3 regions of the Arthrobacter sp. 05L428 genome follow, and region 2 is predicted to be linked to each of the others. Evidence: riboswitches for the same ligand, from Rfam matches in the RefSeq annotation. Region 2 holds a riboswitch; each other region holds the start of a gene.
The links. Region 2 has a riboswitch for thiamine pyrophosphate ahead of thiC (phosphomethylpyrimidine synthase ThiC). Riboswitches for the same ligand answer to the same signal wherever they lie in the genome.

Region 1 (7,491 bases), 400 kb from region 2:
GCCGGTTTTGGCCTGGCCGATGATGTCGTGGCCGCTCAGTGCGACCGGCAGCGTCATGGCCTGGATCGGGAACGGGTGGGTGATTCCGGCGTCGGCAAGGGATTCAACAATGTCGGCACGGACGTTGTAGTCGGCGAAGGACTTTTCCGCGATTTCGTGCGGGGTTTCGTCCGAAATGATGGTCTCTTCCGGCTCGATCGATTCCGTGCCGGACTCGTCGGTAAGAAGCTGGTGCGTGTGCAATTCACTCACAGGGGAGTTTCCTTATTCATTTGGGCTGCGCTGCTTGCTCAACGGGGCCGGCCGAGGGCCGTTCCGGAGCACGCTCAGGAGCGCAAGCAAGTCCAGTGGAAGCCGATCGCGGGCTATCTAAATGCTGGCACTGGGACCAGCGGGTGTGTCTCAAGATCGCGTAGGGGCGGGCTTGTTGAATTCGAAAAACATGGAAATCAACGACCGGGCATCCATTACTACCCTTCCAGTCTAGCTGTTCGCCGTTCGGAACCTCGACCGGTGCCCGCGGTGCGGCGCGCCAGTGGCACGGCTGCGGGGCGCAAGCCGGGCGAAACATCAGCCCACGAGTTCGAGCCGGACCTCCCGCGTGGCGATGTCCGAGGATACGACCCGCACCCGGACCTGGGTGCCGGGCTCCAGCTCGCCGGGGCACCGTGCGGTCACCGCGGGCTCGGCGATCTGCACGATCCCGGACGGGCCATTGCCGTTCCCGTTGCTCTTCCCGTTCCCGTTGCTGCCCTTACCGTTTCCGTTCGTGCCGCCGTTCTTCGCGGGCTTTGAGCCCGAGATCACGACGGCGTCGAACTCCTGCCCGATGTGGTTGCTCAGCAGGGCCGCCTCCACGGTGTCCAGCGACAGCCGCTCCAGCTTGGCGGCCAGTTGATCCGAAGCCGCCATGATGGCCGGCAGCGACGGGAGGGCTTCGCGGGCCCAGCCCGGAACCTCGGCGCCATTGGACAGGGCCTCGCAGATGACCAGGACGAAGCGGTCGATCAGGCGCCGCAGCGGGGCGGTGGAGTGGGCGTACGCCGCACCGATAGCGGACTGGATGGCGTCCTCCGGGACGGCGCCGTCGAAGTGGGTGTAGCCGGCGCCGCGGAAGAGCATCCCGGCCGAGTGCACGATGGCAAGCTGGCGCGGGTCGGTGGGGTCCAGGGTGCGCAGGTATTCGCCGTAGCTGATCCGGCCGTCCCAGGGCTTGCCGAGTGCGCCGGTCTGGCGCCGGAAGTGCCGCAGCGAGCTCTCATCCGGGGCGGGCATGGTCCGCAGGATGCCGACCTTGCCCTGCAGCATGAGCTCCGCTGCGGCCATGCCGGTCATCAGCGAAATCTGGGCGTTCCAGTCCTCCACCGGCAGCGGCGGCGCCGCGACGATCCGGTAGCCGCCGTCGGGCAGCTGCTCGATCTCCTGCTCCGGCATGTTCAGGCTGGCCCCGCCGCGCAGGCGCTCCAGTTCCACCCGCTTGCTGCCGACTTCCTTGAGCAACTGCAGAACGGGGTCCGCGGTACCGCCGTCGAGTTCGGCCTGCACACCTTGGTAGCTGAGCTTGGCCCGGCTGCGGACCTGTGCCCGGCGGACCAGCACGGAGGAGACCTCGGCAGCGGCGTCGAGCTCGAACTCCCAGACGAAGGCCGCGCAGAGCTGGCCCGCCAGCAGGCTGCCGGCCGCTTCGCTGATGACCTCGGGGTGCAGGGGGATGCGGCCGTCCGGAGTGTAGAACGTCTGGCCGCGGCGCCGGGTCTCGGCGTCGAGCGCGCCGCCGGGGGCGACGAAGGACGGGACGTCGGCGATCGCGTAGAAAACCCTGTACCCGTCGCCGGCGCGGTCAATGAACAAGGCCTGGTCCAGGTCCGTCGAGGACGCCGGGTCGATGGTCACGAACTCCACGTGAGTCAAATCCAGTTCCGGCAGCTCGTGGGAGGCGACGGCCGCCTCGGCGTCCCGGAGCACGGCTTCCGGAAACGGCCCGGGCAGCTCCAGAACGGTGCGCAGTGCGTTGAGCGCCTGGGCAAGCTGGTTCTTCTGCTGGCGGACGCTCGGAGTCAGGCGATGATGAGACACGGAATCAGGTTAGCCCGATTTCCGCTACTAGTCTTGAAGCATGAGCACCTCCCCGGCCGAGCCCGCCCGCTACAACCGTTTCCTCCGGGACCTGCTGGGCGTGATGGCCTACGGGGAGCTCTCGGCCTTCGAACGGCTCTCCTCCGACGCCCGGTATTCGCCCACCCTGCACGACCGGGCGGTGCTGGGCGGCCTCGCCGTCATCGAGTTCCAGCATTTTGAACTGGTCTGCGCGAAGCTGGCGGAGATGGGCATTGACGCGGAGGAGGCCATGCTGCCGTTCCAGCCTTCGGTGGACCACTTCCATGAGCGCACCCGCCCCGCCGACTGGCACGAGTCGCTCATGAAGGCCTACGTGATCGACACGGTCTCCGCGGACTTTTACCGGTCCATTTCGGGCTATGTCGACGCCGGGACGGCCGGGCTGATCGAACTGGTCCAGGCGGCCGGGGACGCGACGGTTGTGCTGCGGGACCGGCTCAAGGCCGCGCTCGCCGACGATCCGCGGCTGGCGTCCCGGCTGGCCCTGTGGGCTCGGCGGTTGCTCGGCGAAGCGCTTACCCAGGCCCAGCGGGTCAGCGTGGAGCACGCCTTCCTCGGCGGCCTGACCGGCACGGACGAGGACCGGGCCGGTGAACTCGCCCGCGCCCTGACCGCCGAGCTTGCCGCCGCCCATTCCCGTCGGATGTCAGAGCTGGGACTAGCCGGCTAGTTGTCCGCGGCGCCGCTGTGGACGTCGGCGTCGGCGTCCGCCCCGGCGTCGAGCGCGGCGAGCAGGGCACGCGCGGCCCCGGCAGGATCAGCGGCCTCGGTAATCGCCCGGACCACCACAATCCTTCTGGCTCCGGCGTCGACCACCTGCGCCACGTTGCCCAGGTCGATGCCGCCGATCGCGAACCACGGCACCACCCCGGCGACTTTCCCGACATCGGCGGCCTCGGCCCGGACGATCGCCGCGGCGGCGTAGCGCACCAGGTCCAGCCCGACGGCGGCGCGGCCCGGCTTGGTGGGGGTGGCCCAGACCGGGCCCACGCAGAAGTAGTCCAGCCCGCCCCGGCCCGGGGACGCCGCGATGGCCGCATCCACCTGTTCCGGCGTGTGCGTGGACATGCCGATCACGGTGCCCTTGCCCAGGAAATCCCGTGCCGCGGCGAACGGGATGTCCTTTTGCCCAATGTGGAACACCGGCGCCCCTGCCAGTGAGGCCAGGTCGGCACGGTCGTTCACCGCCCAGAGCCGGCCGTGCCGCCGCGCCACGGAGTGCAGGACCTCCAGCAGCTCAAGCTCCTCGGCCGCCTCCAGCGACTTGTCCCGCAACTGGATGATGTCGACGCCGCCGGAAAAGGCAGCGTCAACGAAGTCCTCGAAGTCACCGCGCTCCTTCCGGGCATCGGTGCACAGGTACAGGCGGGCGGTGGTGTGGACATCCTGGCTCATGCCCCAAGCCTAGTTCCTCTAAACTGGGCGCATACCGCGGGAGCCCGCGCGGGCCGCCAGACGGCCGACGGGCTGAGAGGGCGTCAGAGCCGACCGCTTGACCTGATCCGGCTAGTACCGGCGTAGGGAAGGAACCCATGGACGTATCCGTCGCACCACCCGCCACACCACCGGGCCCATCCTCGGATTATTACGACGTCGTCGTGATCGGCGGGGGAGTGATCGGCCACGGCATCGCCTGGGAGGCCCGCCGTTCTGGCCGTACCGTCGCGCTGGTCGACGACGCCCCCGGCACCGGCGCCAGCTGGGCTGCCGCCGGCATGCTGGCGCCCGTGAGTGAACTCCACTACCAGGAGGAGGAGCTCCTGGCCCTGATGCTGGAAGCCTCAGGGCTGTGGCCGGAGTTCGCCGCCGGCCTGGCCGGCGGCAGCACTGACGGCGGCGGCACTGGATATCTCACGACGCCGACCCTCGCCGTCGGCGCGGACGCGGCCGACCGCCGGGCGCTCGCCGACCTGCGGGCCGCGCAGCAGGCCTGCGGCCTGGCCGTGAAGCCGCTGACCGTCCGTGAAGCACGCAGCCGCGAACCGTTGCTCAGCCCCGGTATCTCCTGCGCCTTCGACATCCCGGCCGACCACCAGGTGGATCCGCGCCGGTTGCTGGCCAGGATCGGTTCACTGCTGGCTGCCGACAGCCGGTTCACGGCCGTGCCCCGCCGCGCGGCCGGGCTGCTCTGGCGGGGCGGCCGCGTCGCCGGCATCCGTTTCGAGGGCGGCGGAGAGCTCCGCGCCAGCGAGACGGTCGTAGCCAACGGCCTGGCCGCGGCGGAACTGCATGGCCTGCCCGGGGGATTGTCCCTGCCGCTGCGTCCGGTTTACGGGGACATCCTGCGGCTCCGGGTCCCGGCACGGCTCCGGCCACTGCTGCGCTCGACCGTGCGGGGCCTGGTCCGCGGGGTTCCGGTCTACATCGTCCCGCGGGAGGACGGCACGGTCGTGATCGGCGCAACCCAGCGGGAGGATGCGCCCTCCGAGGCTGGCGCCGTCTCTGCCGGCGGCGTGTACCAGCTTCTGCGTGATGCCCAGCAGCTGGTCCCGGCCGTTGCCGAGCTGGAACTGCTCGAGGCCACGGCGCGGGCACGCCCCGGGACCCCGGACAACGCCCCGCTCCTAGGGCGCGTGGCCAGCGCTGGATCCGGACAGGACGTCGAGGGACTCATCATTGCCACCGGGTTCTTCCGGCACGGGGTCCTGCTCACCCCGGCGGCCGCCGCCATCTGCCGGGCGCTGCTGGACGGAGAGCCGGACCGGCGCTGGGAGGGCTTCCGCCCGGACCGCTTCTCCAGCCGCCGCCCGGTTTCTCCAGCCCCCGGCTCATCCGAGCGGGACGCTTCACCCGCGGACGCTCCAGCGAAAGACAGGACGACAGCATGAATATCAGGCTCAACGGAGCGCAGCACGCCCTCGCCGACGGCGCCACTATCAGCGCCTTGGTCAGCGGGGTGACCGGCCGGACGCTGGCCGCCGACGGCCGGGCCACGGACGGCCGGAAACTGGGCGTCGCCGTCGCCCGCAACGCCGAGGTGGTGCCGCGCAGCCAGTGGCACGCGACCGCGCTCGCCGAGGGCGACGACGTCGAACTCGTTACGGCAGTACAGGGAGGATAGAGGGCATGGAAGCAACAGCAATGCAGGAAACGCAGCAGGCACGCCGGGATCTGCTGACGGTTGACGGAGTGGAACTGGGCTCCCGCCTGATCATGGGCACCGGCGGTGCGCCGAGCCTGGACGGCCTCGGAGCCGCGCTGGTGGCCTCCGGAACGGAACTCACGACGGTGGCCATGCGTCGCTACTCTCCAGCCGAGAGCGGCTCGTTGTTCCAGTTGCTGGCGGACCACAACATCCGGGTGCTGCCCAACACCGCCGGATGCTTCACCGCCCGGGACGCCGTCCTCACGGCCGAACTGGCCCGCGAAGCGCTGGAGACGGACTGGGTGAAGCTCGAGGTGATCGCGGATGAGCACACCCTGCTGCCCGACGCCTTGGAACTGGTGGAGGCAACCGAACAGCTGGTGGCGCGCGGCTTCAAGGTCTTCGCTTACACGAATGACGACCCGGTCCTGGCCCTCCGGCTGGAGAACCTCGGCGCCACGGCCGTGATGCCGCTGGGCGCCCCGATCGGCACCGGCCTGGGCATCCTGAATCCGCACAACATTGAACTCATCGTCTCCCGTGCCTCGGTGCCGGTGGTGCTCGACGCAGGAATTGGCACCGCCTCCGACGCCGCGCTCGCGATGGAACTGGGTTGCGACGCCGTGCTGCTCGCCACCGCCGTGACCCGTGCCCAGGACCCGGCGCTGATGGGTGAGGCGTTCCGGCACGCCGTCATCGCCGGCCGGCTGGCGCGACGGGCCGGCCGGATCCCGCGCCGCGAGCATGCCCTCGCGTCGTCCGCGATGGAAGGACGCGCCGAGTTCCTGTAGGGGCCCCGGCGCCGCTCCCGTCCAGGCCCGTTCGCCTCGCCAAACCGTGATTAAAGGCACTGTTGAAGATTAAATCCAGTGTCTATCCTGTTGGGTAACGACCGCTGCACTGCACGGTCCGCAGGCCGCCGGCACGTCCCGGGAAGCCTTCCCGCTCCGGGGGCCCGTCTCGGTGAGGAGGCGTCCATGTCCAGTCCTGATGTGCCAACGCGGGGGCCGGCCAAGCCGGGTCCCTATGTAGTGTCCGGAATCCTGTTGCTCGTCGCCATTGTGGTTCCGTTGGTTGTGCCCGCGTACGCCTTCGACGAACCGCGGCTGGCGGGTATCCCGTATTTCTACTGGTATCAGATGGCATGGATCCCGGTCACCGCGGCCTTGGTGGGGATCTCCTACTGGCTGGTCACCAGGGAGGACCGCCGTCGCCGTGAATCCGTCCGCGGGGCGGCCGCTGCGGGGGAGGAGCGGTGAACGGGGCGGTCGTGCCGCTGGCGGCACCGGACCGGCCGGTCAACGGCATAGCCCTCACCATTGTGATCATCCTCTTCGTCCTGGTGGCGGTCCTCGGCTTCTTTGCCGCGCGGTGGAGGCGGGAAGAAACGACAGGGCTGCATAGCCTCGACGAATGGGGACTGGGCGGCCGGGGCTTTGGTACCTGGGTGACCTGGTTCCTGCTCGGCGGGGACCTTTACACGGCTTACACCTTCGTGGCGGTCCCGGCGGCGATGTGGGCCACCGGAGCCGTGAGCGGCTTCTTCGCCGTGCCGTACACAATCGTGCTCTACCCGATCGTGTTTTTGCTGATGAGCAGGCTGTGGTCCGTCTCGCACCGCCACGGTTTCGTCACGCCGGCGGACTTTGTTGGCGGCCGGTATGGCAGCAGGGCGCTTACCGTTGCGGTCGCCGCCACCGGCATCGTCGCCACCATGCCCTACATTGCCCTGCAACTCGTGGGCATCAAGGCCGTACTCACTGTGCTCGGCCTGGGCAGTGCTGAGAACGCGCTGCTGACCGACCTGCCGCTCATCATCGCGTTCGTGGTTCTGGCCGCGTATACCTATACCTCGGGCCTGCGCGCTCCTGCCCTGATCGCCGTCGTGAAGGACCTGCTGATCTATCTGGCCGTGATCGTGGCGGTGATCTACCTGCCTATCAAGTTCGGCGGGTGGGGTACCATTTTCGACTCCGCCGAGGCGAAGCTGGGAGCGGTCAATCCGGCGACGGGCAAACCGGCGGGCGCGTTCATCCCGGGGGCGTCCAGCTACTCCGCGTATTGGACCCTGGCGCTTGGTTCCGCGCTGGCCCTGTTCATGTATCCGCACTCGATCACGGGCGTCCTGGCGACCAAAAGCCGGAACACCATCCGCAGGAACGCTGCGGTGCTGCCGCTGTACTCCTTGATGCTGGGCTTCCTGGCACTCCTGGGCTACGCGGCCATTTTCGCCGGCACCAAGCCCACCGACCTGAACGGCGCCGTCAATCCGCAACTGGTGGTGCCGC
Region 2 (7,491 bases):
GTTTTCCCGGACGAGGTGGAACGGCACGTGTCCCGGGCCCTCCACCATGACCTGGACATCGAAGTCCCAGGCCCGTTGCGTGAGCTCCGCCAGGGTGTCCAGTTCGGCGAACTGGGCAGCGTCGTTGGCGTCCGCCGTCGACCCCGGCCGCAGGCCGTCGCCGAGTGAGAAGGCGACGTCGTAGCGGGCGAAAATTTCGCACAACTCGTCGAAATGCGTGTAGAGAAAGTTCTCCTGGTGGTGTGCGAGGCACCACCCAGCCATGATGGAACCTCCGCGGGACACGATGCCGGTGACCCGGTTGGCGGTCAACGGGACGTACCGCAGCAGCAACCCGGCGTGGATCGTCATGTAGTCGACGCCCTGCTCGCACTGTTCGATCACCGTGTCACGGAAGATCTCCCAGGTCAGGGCGTTTGCTTCGCCGTTCACCTTCTCCAGTGCCTGATAGATCGGGACGGTGCCGATGGGGACGGGCGAGTTGCGGATGATCCATTCGCGGGTCGTATGGATGTCGTCCCCGGTCGAAAGGTCCATCACCGTGTCCGCCCCCCATTGCGTGGCCCATTGGAGCTTGTCGACCTCCTCGGCGATGGAACTGCTTACCGCGGAGTTGCCGATGTTCGCGTTGATCTTCACCAGGAACGCCTTCCCGATGATCATCGGCTCGGACTCCGGGTGGTTGATGTTGCTTGGGATGATGGCCCGGCCGGCGGCGACTTCGCCGCGGACAAGCTCGACGTCGCAGTTCTCCCGCAGCGCGACGAAACGCATCTCCGGTGTCACGATGCCGTGCCGCGCATAATGCATCTGGGTAACCGTTCGGCCTTCGACGGCGCGACGCGGCTCGGGCGGTGCGCCCCGCCATTCAGCCGAGGCGGCGCCGCGCCTGACCGCGGACTTGCCGTCGTCGAGCAGAGTGCGTTCCCGGCCGCTGTACGGCTCCGTGTCCGCGCGCCCGGCGATCCAGTCACGGCGGAAAGCGGCGAGTCCCACCACCGGGTCGCTGCCCGGGCCCGCGGTGCGGTAGACCCGGAACGGAGGATTCCCGACGCCGCCAGGGGACGGTGCCAGGGCGATTTCGGTTACCGGGACGCGGATCCCGCCGTCCTCGACGTACGCGAGGGCATGCGACTTCAGGGACTGCGTCACGGTAGCTGCTGCGGCGCTGTTCCCATTCTGGGCAGGGCTCTGCTGTGGATTTGTTGCGCTCAAAGAGATACTCACTTCCTTCGCCGGCATTACCCGGACAGGTTCAACGGTCGCAGGCTGCGTCAGCCCGATCTCAGCCCCTGCAAGGGCACCCGTGTGGTCGTAGACGAAGCTACCACAGGCCGACGGGAAGCCGTCGAGGGGCTGGGGGGCTGGGCGGGCTAGGCCCGCGGATCGCGATGCGGATTAGGCTTTAGGCCATGAGCGGCATCATCGAGTTCAGCGGCCCGGTCCTCACCGGAGCCGACCAAGAGCGGCGCGGGCTGTGGGCCGTGGACGGCCGCCTGACCTTCCGGCGCCCCGCGGCCGCGCCGGACCTGGTCCTGGACGGTTGGGTGATCCCCGGGCTGGTCGATGCGCACTGCCACATCGGGCTCGGACCCGGCGGGGATGTCCCCGAGGAAGTTGCCGAGCGGCAGGCCCTGACCGATCGCGACGCCGGTACCCTGCTGGTCCGCGACGCCGGCGCCGTTCATGACACCCGCTGGATCCAGCAACGGCGCGAGCTGCCACGCATCCTCCGCGCCGGGCGGCACATCGCCAGGACGCGGCGGTACCTGCGGGGCTTCGCCGTCGAGGTGGAACCCGAGGACCTCGTGGAGGCCGTACGCAAGCAGGCCCGCGCGGGGGACGGCTGGGTCAAGCTGGTGGGGGACTGGATCGACCGCGACGCCGGCGACCTCGCTGCGAGTTTCCCGGCCCGGAGCGTCAGGGACGCGGTCCGGGCCGCCCACGACGAAGGCGCCCGCGTCACGGCGCACTGCTTCGCGGAGGACACCCTCGATGACATGCTCGACGCCGGCATCGACTGCATCGAACACGGAACCGGGCTGCTTCCCCGGCACTTGCCGCGCTTCGTCGAACAGGGTGTCCCGATTGTCCCCACCCTGATCAACATCGCCACTTTCCCGGACATCGCGGCCCAGGCCAAGGCAAAGTTCCCCCGCTACGCGGCGCACATGCTGGGGCTCTGGGAACGCCGCGCCGAACGGATCCTCGAGGCGTATGAGGCCGGGGTCGCCATCTACGCCGGGACGGACGCGGGGAGTGTGATCAAGCACGGGCGCATCGTCGACGAACTTGAGGCCCTGCACGGCGCCGGGCTCCCCGCCGGCGCCGCCCTCGACGCAGGGGCCTGGGCCGCCCGCGACTGGCTCGGAGCCGACGCGATCACAGAAGGTGCCAGTGCCGACGTCCTGGTCTGCGCCGAGGATCCGCGCGGGAATCTCGGCACCCTGCGCGAGCTCAGGGGCATCGTGCTCCGCGGCGAACTGGTACAGGGGAGCATCCCCGGCCATTAGGAATAAATTGAAGCTTCAAGTAATTTAACTCTACGAGGGTCGCCGAAGGTCGGGGGCCACAGAACCACCGGAGCGTTTCAATGACCGTAGAAGCCAGCACCCAGGATCTCCTTCCTGCCGAACTCACCATGGGCACCGTGATGCTCAAGGTCGGCGACATGAAGCTGATGACGGACTACTACCAGCGCGCCCTCGGCCTCGACATCGTTGCCGAGCAGGACGGCGGGCTCTACCTCGGACGCAAGCTCAAGCCGCTGGTCCACCTGGCACCGGCACCCGGGCTGAACCTGCCCTCCCGCGGCGAAGCCGGCCTCTTCCACACCGCCCTTCTCTTTGAGGACCAGCCCTCGCTGGCCGCCACCGTCGCGTCCGCCGCGCAGTATGAGCCGCAATCCTTCACCGGCAGCGCCGACCACCTTGTCAGCGAGGCCTTCTACTTCAATGACCCGGAGGGCAACGGTATCGAGCTCTACTGGGACCGCCCCCGCGAAGCCTGGTCCTGGGACGGCAAGAACGTCGTGATGGACAGCCTGGCCCTGCCGCCGCAGCGCTACCTCGAGCAGCACCTCACCGAGGCGTCGCTCGCCGGGCAGCGCGAGGCCGACGCCGGCGTCGGGCACGTCCACCTGCAGGTCGGCGACGTCCAGTCCGCGCACGACTTCTACGTCGGCACCCTCGGCTTTGAGAAGACCGCGGGCTGGCACGGCCAGGCGCTCTTCGTCTCAGCCGGCGGCTACCACCACCACATGGCCATGAACGTCTGGAACAGCCGCGGCGCCGGCCCCCGCCGCGACACCCTCGGCCTCGGCGAAGTGCTGGTTGAAGTACCGTCCGGCGACGACGTCGGCGCCCTCGCCGACCGCCTCAAGACCGCGGGCGTCCAGTCGCACCACACCGGAGCCGAGCTGCGCTTCGAGGATCCGTGGCGCAACAGCATCCGCGTCGCCGTCCGGTGATCATCCGGACATGCCCAACCTGCAGCGCCAGGACTGGACATGTCCAACCTTCGAGGCCCGCGTTGGGCATGTCCACCTCCTGATGCTTGGGTCCGCGGACATGTCCCGCGTGCGCTTCGGGGAATGGACATAGTGGGATTATGTCCCTTGCTTGCGGCCGGGGCAGAGCATGTCCGGTCCGGGCGCGGCCGGTCCGGGCGCGGCCGGGCTGGAGCGGATAGGCTGAAAGCGACGCCAAAAACGCGGCCAGCGCCGCCAACCCTCATGAGGAGCACTTCCTTGGGATTTACTGAAATCTTCGTCGCCACCCATGACGCCGCCCTCAAGCGCGCCGCGGCCCTCGACGGCGGCGCCGCGGTCGCCCCCGGCGCGGTCCGGATTCCGGACATCAGCGACTTCGAAGTCGAACGCCTGGGTGACCTGGCCGGGACTGCCGTGCATGCCGCCGGGGCCGACTATGAGCTGGCCATGGTGGACGTGGCCAGCGACTCCCTGCTGGGCGTGCCGGCCGCCATGGTCCGCGCCCTGGCCGAGTTGCTCAGCTACGAGACCGAGGGCGAGGGTGATGTCCTAGCGGACGTCGCCGAAGGCTGGGCCGCGGAGGAGGACATGCCCTTCGGTGCCGACCAGGCCGCCCGCTATGTCCGCCAGCTCGCCGAACTCGCTGCCGGCGTCGACCCTGCCACCAAGGCCGGGCTCTACGTCTGGACCTCCTGACGCCCCAAGCTGACGGCTCGAAAAAGTGCCCGGACACGCAGCCCTAGGGTGTCAAGTCGAAATCCGCGCGGTGATCTGGCACAATGAACAGGTACTCGATCTGCGTGGCCCCTCTCTCCGCGTCCGGATCTTGTCCTTTTAGAACCCCCTAGTACGGCCCGCCCCACGGGTGCAGAACGCCGGGCTCGACCCCGTTTCAGAAACAGGAGTGACCACAAAAGTGGCCGTAAAGATTCGCCTTAAGCGCTTCGGCAAGATGCGCGCACCGTACTACCGCATCGTCGTCATGGACGCACGCTCCAAGCGTGATGGCCGTGCCATCGAAGAGATCGGCAAGTACCACCCGACCGAAGAGCCCTCGTACATCGAGGTCGACACGGACCGTGCCCAGTACTGGCTCGGCGTCGGCGCACAGCCGTCCGAGCAGGTTGCCGCGATCCTGAAGATCACCGGTGACTGGCAGAAGTTCAAGGGTCTCCCGGGCCAGGAGGGCACCTTGAAGACCAAGGCTCCCAAGGAAGCCTTCGTTACCCCGGAAAAGGGTTCCGTGATCATCCCGGAAGCTATCACCAAGAAGGCTAAGAAGGACGACGCAGCCGAGGCTCCCGCCGACGCCGAAGCAGAGACCACCGAGGCTGAGTAAATTGCTGGCAGAAGCGCTCGAACACCTGGTCCGCGGGATTGTTGACAGCCCCGAGGACGTCAAGGTCAGTGCGAAGAACAACCGCCGCGGGGACACCCTCGAGGTGCGCGTTCATCAGGACGATCTGGGACGGGTGATCGGACGCCAGGGCCGCACCGCACGCGCTTTGCGCACTGTGGTGGCGGCGCTGGCCGACGGCGAGCCGGTCAGGGTCGACGTCGTCGACACCGACCGCCGCCGGTAGCGCGACCAGCATTATTTGTCTTTAGTCCGGCCCCTTCACCAGCTTATGGTGGAGGGGCCGGACTGTTTTGCGCAGCAAATGCACCAACAAATCCCAGACTTTACGAGAACCCGAACAGAGGAACAGATGCAGCTTCAGGTGGCACGAATCGGCAAGCCCCATGGCATCCGCGGCGAAGTGACCGTCCAGGTGCTGACGGACGCCCCCGGTGACCGCTTTGTTCCCGGCACCCAGTTCGTGGTGGAACCGGCGTCGGCCGGGCCGCTGACCGTTGAGAGCGCCCGCTGGAACAAGGACATCCTGCTGCTGGCGTTCGAGGAGGTGGAGACCCGCAACGAGGCGGAAGCCCTCCGCGGAGCCAAGCTCTACGTCGAGACCGAAGAACTGGACGAGGACGACGACGAGGGCTGGTACGAGCACGAGCTGGTGGGCCTGGACGTCCGCGTCGGCGACCAGGTGGTCGGAAAGGTCTCCGGTCTGCACACCATGCCGGTCCAGGACCTGCTCGTGGTGACTGACCGGGACGGCAAGGAAATCCTGATCCCGTTCGTGGAGCAGATCGTGCCTGAGGTTAACGTCGCGGACAAGTACGTCCTCGTCACCCCGCCAGCCGGCCTTTTCGAGGTCAACACCGAGGCCGGCGGGACCCCCGACGACGGCGGCACCGAAACAGACGCCGACGCCGAGGGAGCCAGCGACGCCGAACGTGGCGCGGGGGACAACGCCTAAGATGCGGATCGACGTCGTCAGCATCTTCCCCGAATACCTGGCACCGCTGGAACTCTCGCTGATCGGAAAGGCCCGCCAGGACGGGCTGCTGGACCTCAACGTCCACGACCTCCGCGACTTCACCACGGACCGGCACCGCACCGTGGACGACACCCCGTATGGCGGCGGGGCCGGCATGGTGATGAAGCCCGAACCGTGGGCCCAGGCCCTGACCGCCATTGCCGAGGCCGGCCCGAAAGCGCCTGGGGCGGAGGCCGTCCGGAAGCCCGTACTGATCGTCCCGTCGCCGGCGGGGGAGCGCTTCAGCCAGGCGATTGCCCACGAACTCGCGGAAGAAGAGCAGCTCGTCTTTGCCTGCGGACGCTACGAGGGTATCGACGAACGGGTCCTGGAGTGGGCTGCGGAACACTTCACCGTCCGGCCCATGAGCCTCGGTGACTACGTGCTGAACGGCGGGGAGGTGGCCGTGCTGGCCATGGTCGAAGCCGTGGGGCGGCTGCTGCCCGGCGTCGTCGGAAACCCCGAATCGCTCGTGGAGGAATCCCACTCCGACGGCCTGCTCGAGTACCCCGTGTACACCAAGCCCTCCAGCTGGCGGGACCGCGAGGTTCCGCCCGTGCTGCTGAGCGGCAACCACGGCAAGATCGCGCAGTGGCGGCGTCACGAACAGTACCGGCGCACCGCCGAACGCCGGCCGGACCTGCTCGACGCGTTCGACGCCGGCAAGCTGCCGCGCGCGGACCGCACCGCGTTCGGGGAACTGGGCTACGACGTCGTGGACGGCCGGCTCCGGCGCCGCCCCGACGCCTGAGCTGAGCCGATTCGCGAAGCCCATTCGCTCCGCCAATTCACCAAAACGTGCCGGAATGTGGCAAAATTAGTCCTTGTGCCTGCTGGGTGCGAACCTGCCACAGGGGGAGCGTCACCAACAGCGCGGCACCCCGGCCCCGTCAATTCCTGACGGAGCCGGAACGACAAAACTTTCGGCGGGAATTTCCGGTGCGCACAGCACCCGGGCTTGGCCGCCGTGACCCAACGTGAATGACCTGTGGCGTTCACCAGGAGTGGATCAATGCATATCCTCGATTCCGTAGATGCAGCCTCGCTGCGCAACGATGTTCCCGAGTTCCGCGCAGGTGACACCATCAAGGTGCACGTGAACATCATCGAAGGCAAGAACTCCCGTGTCCAGGTCTTCCAGGGCTTCGTCCTGGGCCGCCAGGGCGACGGCGTCCGCGAAACCTTCACCGTCCGTAAGGTCTCCTTCGGCGTCGGCGTGGAGCGTACCTTCCCGGTACACTCCCCGATCATCGACAAGATCGAGCTCGTCTCCAAGGGTGACGTGCGCCGCGCCAAGCTTTACTACATGCGTGCACTGCGCGGTAAGGCTGCGAAGATCAAGGAAAAGCGCGACTTCCAGACCGCCAAGTAAGTCCTTCGGACTTTCCAGCGGGTCCACGGAGGGCTCCGGTGTTTGCCGGAACCGTCCCCACTGCGCCGTTCAATTAGAAAAGCGTTAGAGGACACGGATCATGGAACAGACAAGACGCCGGCCCAGGAAACTGGGCTGGCGTTTTGCGCTTCTGGGCCTGGTGCTGGCCGTGGCAATCAGCGGCCTGGTCCGGTCACTGTGGCTGGATGTCTACTTCATCCCCTCCGCGTCGATGGAGCCGCTGCTCCGCGACGGTG
Region 3 (7,491 bases), on a different contig from region 2:
CCGCCGCAGGACGGTGGTGCCGCGGTTGATGAGACTCGCGCACAGCAGCGCGACGCCGGCGTTCTTGCTGCTGTTGACGTCCACGGCGCCGGAGAGCGTGCGGCCGCCCTCCACCCGCAGGTGGGTCATCTGCGGCCGGCCGACTTTGACGATGGCGCGGCCGAAAATGGATTCGAGCCGCTCAATCATTTTCAGGCTCAGGTTCTGCTTGCCCTGCTCCATCCGGGCGATGGCGCTCTGGCTGGTTCCCAGCTCGGCCGCGAGCTGTCCCTGAGTCCAGCCCTTCTCGCCGCGGGCGTCCCGGAGTACGGCGCCGACATATTCAGCAGTCTGTTGAGTCATATGCAATAAATATCACGGATGAGCTATTTTGACGGGCCAAATCCCCAGAACTGCAATAAAGCTCACAGAATATCCATCTCGTGCGATATGTAGCGGCTACTGCTGGCCGAGGAACACCATGTTCCACGTCCCGGCAGCGACGGCTGCGGCCACGGCGGCACCTGAGATCAGCAGGCCCCCGAGAACCACCCACGCGTCCAGCCGGCTGAACGTCGCCTTCCGGGCCCAGGTCCGCTGCGCGCCGCCAAAGCCCCGTGCTTCCATGGTCACGGCGAGCCGGGAGGCGCGGCGGACGGCCTGGACCATCAACCCGAAGCTTTGCCCCAGCGTGGCCCTGAGCCGCTGCACCGGGTTTCCGTGCGAGCCGACACCGCGGGCTCGCCGGGCCATGCCGATGGTCTGCCATTCCTCGGCCATGAGCCCCACCAGCCGCATCGCGGCCAGGGTGCCGAGCACGAAACGGTGCGGCAGCTTCGCCTGCTGCGCCAGGGCGTCGGCCAGGTCCGTGGGGTCGGTGCAGCTCATCAGCAGCACCGCCGGCAGCGCGATCGCGAGGCCGCGCAGCAGGAAGCCCAGCCCGAGCTGCAGCGAGCCCTCGGTGATGGACCAGACGCCGACGTCGAGCAGTATCCTGCCATGGTCCGGGGCCAGGATCGCGGTGCTCCAGCCGCCCACGGCGGCCGCGAGGATCAGCGGCCAGCCGCGCTGCCAGAGCAGGGCCAGGGTCAGGCCCGCCAGCGGGAACAGCAGCAGTTCGAAGGCGAGCGCCACGGACGCGGACACCCAGTCGATGGACAGCGCCAGCGCGACCGTGATGAGCACGACGCCGGAGAATTTCGCCAGCGGGTTGGCGCGGGTCAGCAGAGCGTGGTTTCCGCGCAGGGTCAGGGCGTCCCTCATGGCGCCGCCACCCCCGGATTCGTCCTGCCGGGTAGTCCCGGCGCGCCCGACTGCGGTGCGCCGAGCTTCAGCTCGGTGCCGCCCAGGACCTCGCTGAACTCCGCGTCGTGGGTCACCGAGACCACCGCGGTCCCGGCGTCGAGAAGCTCGGAGAGGAAGGAGGCCAGTTCCGCCCAGGTGTTGGCGTCCTGGCCGAAGGTGGGTTCGTCCAGCACCAGCACCTGCGGGTGGGCAGCCAGCACCGTGGCCACGGAGAGCCGCCGTTTTTCCCCGCCGGAGAGCGTGTAGGGGTTGGCGTCCACGAGTTCGCGGAGCCGGAGCCGTTCCAGCAGCTCGTCGACCCGTTCTTCGCCGCGGCCCAGCTGGCGGGGACCGAACATCAGTTCGTCCAGCACCCTGCCGGTGACGAACTGGTGCTCGGGTTCCTGGAACACCGTGCCGATCCTGGCGATCAACTGCTGGGCCCTCCATTTGTACGGATCGATGCCTGCGCCGGCGCTCAGCTCGGTGGTGGCGGACACCGCGCCGGAGACCGGGGAGAGCAGGCCTGCCAGGGTCAGGGCGAAGGTCGACTTCCCGGAACCGTTGGGGCCGGTGATGGTCAGCGCCTGGCCGGCCCGGACCCGGGCCGTGATGCCGGACTGCACCGGGACGGGTATTACCGTGCTGAAGCCCCGCAGCAAACCGGTGCGGCGGGGCCGTTCGCGGGACACGGCCAGTTCCTCTGCGGCCAGCAGCAGCTGGCCGGCCCCGGCGTCCCCTTCGGGTCCTGTTCGGCCGCGGCGGGCCCGGGTGGCGGGCACATGGCCCGGCACCCAGACGCCGGCGGAGATGAGCATGTCCCGCGCCCGCTCCAGGACCAGGTCCGGGGGCCCGTCCAGCAGCACGGCGGAGTCCGTGGCGGATCCGGGCTGCAGCACGACGATCCGGTCCACAAGGTCTTTCCAGACAGCAACCCGGTGCTCCACCACCACCAGGGTGGCCCCGGTCTTGTCCAGGCACCGTCCCACGGCGTCGCGGACCTCCAGGACACCGGCCGGGTCAAGGTTGGCGGTGGGCTCATCGAGGAGCAGCAGCCCGGGCCGCATCGCGAGGATCCCGGCGAGCGCCAGCCGTTGCTTCTGGCCTCCGGAGAGCGACGACGTCGGGTGATGCAGCGGCAGGCCGCCCAGCCCGACGTCGTCGAGCGCCTCCCCCACCCGCCGCCAGATGTCCGCCGGGGGGACCGAGAGGTTTTCGGCCCCGAAGGCCACGTCGTCGCCGAGCCGCGACAGCACCACCTGGGTCTCCGGGTCCTGCTGCATCAGCCCGGCCCGCCCGCGCCGGGCCCTGGGCGGGGCTCCGTCGATCAGCAGGCTGCCGGTCTCATCGGAGTCCTCGGCATCAGCGGAAGCAGCAGCGGACGCGGCTGCCGCAGTGCTGTCCCCCAGCACACCGGCCAGGGCGTGCAACAGCGTGGACTTGCCGGCGCCGGACGGGCCCAGCAACAGCACGCGCTCGCCCGGACGGATGTCCAGGTCCAGGCCGCTCACGGCGGGCCGGGCCCGGCCGGCGTGCCGCCAGCCCCAGCCGCGGGCGCTGACCGCGGCCGGGCGTACGTCGTCGACAGACCTCATGCGTGTGCGGGCATCAGGAGAAGACGGGTTCCGATGCCGCCTTGCGGGACCCGAACGAGGCCAGCACCCCGGTCTTGGCCAGGCCGCGGGTGGCGAGCCAGGACAGTCCCCCGGCAATCACCGCTCCGGAGATGGCGCAGAAGATGATGTAGGCGAGCTTGTCACCGGTTTCGTACGCGATGTTCCAGCCCCAGGGCAGGAAGGAGTCGTTCAGGCCGCAGAACAGGCCCGCACCGGCACCGGCCAGCAGGGACACCGGAAGGTTGAACTTCTTGTACAGGAACGCGGCAAAGATGAGTTCGGCGCCCAGGCCCTGCAGGATGCCGGAGATCAGCACGGTGGTGCCGTACTGCGAGCCCATGATCAGCTCGCCGGTGGCGGCCACCGCTTCGCAGAACAGCGCCGCCCCGGGCTTGCGGATAACGAGCATGCCCAGCACCGCCGGGATCATCCAGCCGCCGGCGTAGAGCCCGGTCAGCGGCGGGTAGACCGCGTTGAGCGGGACGGAAACAAGGTTGGAACCCTGGGACCAGGCCCAGAAAATCACACCGCCGGCAACAGCGATCAACGCGGCCACCACAATGTCGACCACGCGCCAGCTGTATTTGCCGGTGGTCAGTGTCTGCTTCGCAGAAATGTCAGTCATATCGTCCTCCTGAGGAACAGGAGGGGAGGGTGCTCCGGCGGCACCGCGGCCTTCGCCACGGGTGCCGGGCACCCTGAGAACTCGACTCCCTTGCGCCGGTACTAACCGGATCAGGTTCGAGGGTCTGCGGCTGTCCGCACTCTCAGCGCCCACCTACGGTTACCTTGGATTTCTCCAGTGATGCCCGACGGCGGCGCTCCCCTGTCGTATCTAAATCGCCCTTGTGGGCTGGCTCAGTTTACACCCGGCGGCACTCCCAAGTGACTCGCAGTCGTTGTCGTTTTGAGGGCTCATAACGGCAACAACTGCGAGTCAGTTGGGCTTGCGCGGCGGCGGCCACCTAACGGAAGCTGAGTCCCATGACCGACGCACCAGTGCCTTCCCCCGAGTACGACCCGGACTCCGCGGAACCACAGCCGCCGGGATCCCTGGCCGCGCTCATCGGCCGCATCCTGGCCGAAATCGACGAACTGCAGTTCCGGTCCTTCAGCAAGGACGACGCGCTGGACCTGGGCCTCCTCCTGGTCCAACTCGGCCGCCAGCGCTCCTACCCGATCGCCATCGACATCAGCAAGGGCGATCAGGTCCTCTTCCACGCCGCACTGGAGGGCGCCACCCCGGACAATGAGCGCTGGATCAAGGCCAAACAGCGCACCGCGGTGCGGTATGAAGTCCCGTCGCTGCTGGTGGGCCTGCGGGCGCGTGCTGCCGGTCAGAGGATCGAGGACAACGCCTGGTTCGACCAGCGGGAGTTTGCAGCCCACGGCGGCTCGTTCCCCATCTACCTGCGCGGAACCGGGGTGGTAGGCACCGTCACGGTGTCGGGGCTGCCGCAGAAGGACGACCACGAGCTGGTGGTCGAGGCACTGACCGAAATCCTCGGCCGCCCGGGGACGCTAGGCTAGGGGAAGCCCTGTTTCCTCCCGCAAGGAGTACGAAGTATGAACATCTTCATCAAACTGCTTGGCACCGGCGTCAGCCTCCTCGCCGGCTTCGTCGGCACCAAGGTAGTCGACACCGTCTGGGAAAAGACCACCGGCAACAAACCGCCCAAGGGCCACGACGACGACGTCCCCACCACCCTGCGCCAGGCCCTGACCTTCGCCCTCATTTCGGCCTCGGTCAGCGCCATCATCCAGGTCCTCGCCAACCGCGGCACGCAGCGGGCGATCACCCGCTTCGCCAAGACCCAGGACCTGGTCTAAGCCATATCGCCGCCGGCGGCGTTACTCGTCGTCGTCGTCCGTGAATCCGCGCTTGCCGGCCGCCTGCTGCACCACGGCTTCCAGCTCGTCGGCGCTCAGCAGCTCGGGGTGCAGGTGCTTGGTGCGGTAGCCGGCGCGGCCAACCATGTGGGCGGAGACCGGCACTGTGAGCAGCTGGAAGATCCACGCGACCACCAGCACCGGCCACACCCACCAGGTGCGCAGCTGCAGCCCCACGGCGCAGAGCAGCAGGAAAAGCCCCAGCACCTGCGGCTTGGTCGCGGCGTGCATCCGGCTCATGAGGTCGGGGAACCGCAGCAGGCCGATGGCCGCGCCGAGGGACATCAGCGCCCCGACCACCATGAACACAGCCGAGACGGTGTCGATTACGGCGTCGGCGGAAATCGTGTCAGGACTCATTGGGCTGCTTCCTCCGGTCGGCCACGAATCGGGCCACCGTCACCGAACCGACAAAGCCGATGATCGAGATGGACACCAGCAGCATCAGGTTGTTCAGGTGCCGGTTCACGGCCATGTCGATGCACAGCGCCGCGCCTAGGATGGCCAGCAGCACGTCGGCGGCCAGCACCCGGTCCAGCAGCGAGGGCCCCCGCGCGATGCGGATGATCGCGCCGGCCGCGGCGAGCGACAGCACGACCGCGGTAATGGTCAAAACCAGCGGCATCATGCCCCGGCCTCCTGCTTCAGTGCGGACAGTTCGGCCCTGGTGCCCATGATCCGGATCAGCCCGGCCTCCGTGTCGCGGACCTCCTTGCGGAGCTTCGCCGCGTCCTCGGCGTCTCGGACGTTGATGCCGTGGATGTAGAGCGTGGACGTGGACCTGTCCACCTCCACCACCACGGACCCCGGGATCAGGGAAATGACGTGTCCCGTGGCGGTCACCAGCAGGTCTGAATGGCTGCGGAGCGGGACGGCTATGACGGCGCTGATCACCCGCGGACCACGGACCACGGCCAGGTACAGGACCTGGAAGCTGGCCGCCACGACCTTGGCCAGGAAGACCAGCGCGAACGGCACGGCGCGCAGCACGTTGAAGCGGCCCCCCAGTTCCACCGGCGGCAGGTAGAACAGCCGGGCCACCACCACCGCGATCAGGGCGCCGAAGAGCAGGTTTCCGGCGCTGAAGTCCTGCCACAGGGCGCCCCAGACAATAACGAGCCAGACCAGCAGCGGCAGCTCCTGGCGCAGCGAGACCCTCTTCCGTGTCATTTGCCGCCCTCCTGCCGCATCGGCTGGGCGATTACCGGAACCGGCGCCTCGTCCCCAAGCACGGCCTGGATATAGGCGGACCGGTTCAGCATCTCCCCGGCGGACTGGTCCGCCACCCGGAAGAGCGGCCCGGCAAACACCGTCAGCGCCACCCCGAACAGCACCAGGCCCAGAGTGGAGCCCACCATGGTCCGCGGCAGCAGGGTCACGTTCTGCTGGCCCGCGCGGTGGCCGGTGGCCGCGTCGGCGGGGGCGGCGAGCAGCACGGGATCGGGATGTTCGGCGTCCTCGGGCTTGCGCCAGAAGGCGCGGTTCCAGACGCGTGCGATGGCCAGCAGGGTCAGCAGGCTGGTCAGCACGCCGCCGGCCACGAGTGCGTAGGCCAGCGGGGTGCCGAGGGCGACGCCGGCCTGCAGGAGGCCCAGTTTGCCGAGGAACCCGGAGAACGGCGGGATCCCGGCCAGGTTCATGGCCGGCACGAAGAACAGCACCGCCAGCAGCGGCGAGAGCTTGGCCAGCCCGGCGATCCGGTCCACCGAGGAACTCCCGGCGCGGCGCTCGATCAGGCCGGTCACCAGGAACAGGCTGGTCTGGATGGTGATGTGGTGCGCCACGTAGAACACCGCGGCCCCCAGCCCCGCCACGGACGACATCGCCAGGCCGAACACCATGTAACCGATGTGGCTGACCAGGGTGAAGGAGAGCAGTCGCTTGATGTCGCTCTGCGCCAGGGCGCCCAGGATCCCCACCACCATGGTCAGCAGGGCAGCGACCATCAGCGGGGTGTTGAACGTGTCCCCCGGGAAGAGCAGGGTCTCGGTCCGGACCATGGCGTAGACCCCCACCTTGGTGAGCAGGCCAGCAAACACGGCGGTGACCGGGGCGGGGGCCGTCGGATACGAGTCCGGGAGCCAGAAACTCAGCGGGAACACGGCGGCCTTGATGCCGAACGCCACGAGCAGCAGCACGTGCAGCAGGTTCCGGGTGCCCTGGTCCAGATCCATCAGCTTGATGGCAAGGTCCGCCATGTTGATGGTTCCGGTGGCGCCGTAGATCATGGCGATCGCGATCAGGAACAGCACCGAGGAGACCACCGAGACCACCACGTACGTCACACCCGCGCGGATCCGCGGACCCGTCCCGCCCAGGGTCATCAGCACGTAGCTGGCGGTCAGCAGGATCTCGAAGCCCACGTAGAGGTTGAAGAGATCACCGGAGAGGAACGCGTTGGACACGCCCGCCACCAGGATCAGGTAGGTGGGGTGGAAGATCGAGACGGGCGCGTCGCGGTCGCCGTCGGCCATGCCCTGCCCGGTGGCGTAGACCAGCACGGCAAGGCTGACGGTCGAGGACACCACCAGCATGAGCGAGGAGAACTGGTCCACCACCATCACAATGCCCCAGGGCGGCAGCCAGCCGCCGATGTTGACCGCCGCCGTGCCGCCCTGCCAGACGGAGGCCAGCAGCAGGCATTCGAGCAGCAGCGTCAGCGAGAGGAGGGCAATGCTGACGGTCCGTTGCGCCCGTGGTTGCCGGATCAGCAGGAAGGTCA

Region 1: it holds a riboswitch for thiamine pyrophosphate, as region 2 does, so the genes downstream of both, thiO (glycine oxidase ThiO) here and thiC (phosphomethylpyrimidine synthase ThiC) in region 2, are expected to answer to the same signal.
Region 3: it holds a riboswitch for thiamine pyrophosphate, as region 2 does, so the genes downstream of both, AC1DH3_RS10005 (ECF transporter S component) here and thiC (phosphomethylpyrimidine synthase ThiC) in region 2, are expected to answer to the same signal.

Annotation. Positions count from the first base shown of each region.
Region 1 covers NZ_JBFTNW010000001.1:544,984-552,474, forward strand. The annotation lists gene AC1DH3_RS02625 (DEAD/DEAH box helicase) at 1-252, opposite strand, end outside; gene AC1DH3_RS02630 (RNB domain-containing ribonuclease) at 571-2,076, opposite strand; gene AC1DH3_RS02635 (ferritin-like fold-containing protein) at 2,117-2,788, shown strand; gene thiE (thiamine phosphate synthase) at 2,785-3,513, opposite strand; TPP riboswitch at 3,540-3,660, shown strand; gene thiO (glycine oxidase ThiO) at 3,651-4,946, shown strand; gene thiS (sulfur carrier protein ThiS) at 4,943-5,179, shown strand; gene AC1DH3_RS02655 (thiazole synthase) at 5,185-5,994, shown strand; gene AC1DH3_RS02660 (DUF3311 domain-containing protein) at 6,181-6,462, shown strand; gene mctP (monocarboxylate uptake permease MctP) at 6,459-7,491, shown strand, end outside.
Region 2 covers NZ_JBFTNW010000001.1:944,485-951,975, forward strand. The annotation lists gene thiC (phosphomethylpyrimidine synthase ThiC) at 1-1,242, opposite strand, end outside; TPP riboswitch at 1,211-1,318, opposite strand; gene AC1DH3_RS04390 (amidohydrolase family protein) at 1,413-2,513, shown strand; gene AC1DH3_RS04395 (VOC family protein) at 2,594-3,469, shown strand; gene AC1DH3_RS04400 (hypothetical protein) at 3,749-4,186, shown strand; gene rpsP (30S ribosomal protein S16) at 4,407-4,829, shown strand; gene AC1DH3_RS04410 (RNA-binding protein) at 4,831-5,073, shown strand; gene rimM (ribosome maturation factor RimM) at 5,200-5,802, shown strand; gene trmD (tRNA (guanosine(37)-N1)-methyltransferase TrmD) at 5,804-6,613, shown strand; gene rplS (50S ribosomal protein L19) at 6,875-7,234, shown strand; gene lepB (signal peptidase I) at 7,335-7,491, shown strand, end outside.
Region 3 covers NZ_JBFTNW010000004.1:37,500-44,990, reverse strand. The annotation lists gene AC1DH3_RS10020 (UDP-N-acetylglucosamine 1-carboxyvinyltransferase) at 1-342, opposite strand, end outside; gene AC1DH3_RS10015 (energy-coupling factor transporter transmembrane component T family protein) at 439-1,242, opposite strand; gene AC1DH3_RS10010 (ABC transporter ATP-binding protein) at 1,239-2,858, opposite strand; gene AC1DH3_RS10005 (ECF transporter S component) at 2,872-3,504, opposite strand; TPP riboswitch at 3,574-3,717, opposite strand; gene AC1DH3_RS10000 (heme-degrading domain-containing protein) at 3,864-4,409, shown strand; gene AC1DH3_RS09995 (DUF4235 domain-containing protein) at 4,446-4,709, shown strand; gene mnhG (monovalent cation/H(+) antiporter subunit G) at 4,731-5,129, opposite strand; gene AC1DH3_RS09985 (MrpF/PhaF family protein) at 5,119-5,397, opposite strand; gene AC1DH3_RS09980 (Na+/H+ antiporter subunit E) at 5,394-5,939, opposite strand; gene AC1DH3_RS09975 (Na+/H+ antiporter subunit D) at 5,936-7,491, opposite strand, start outside.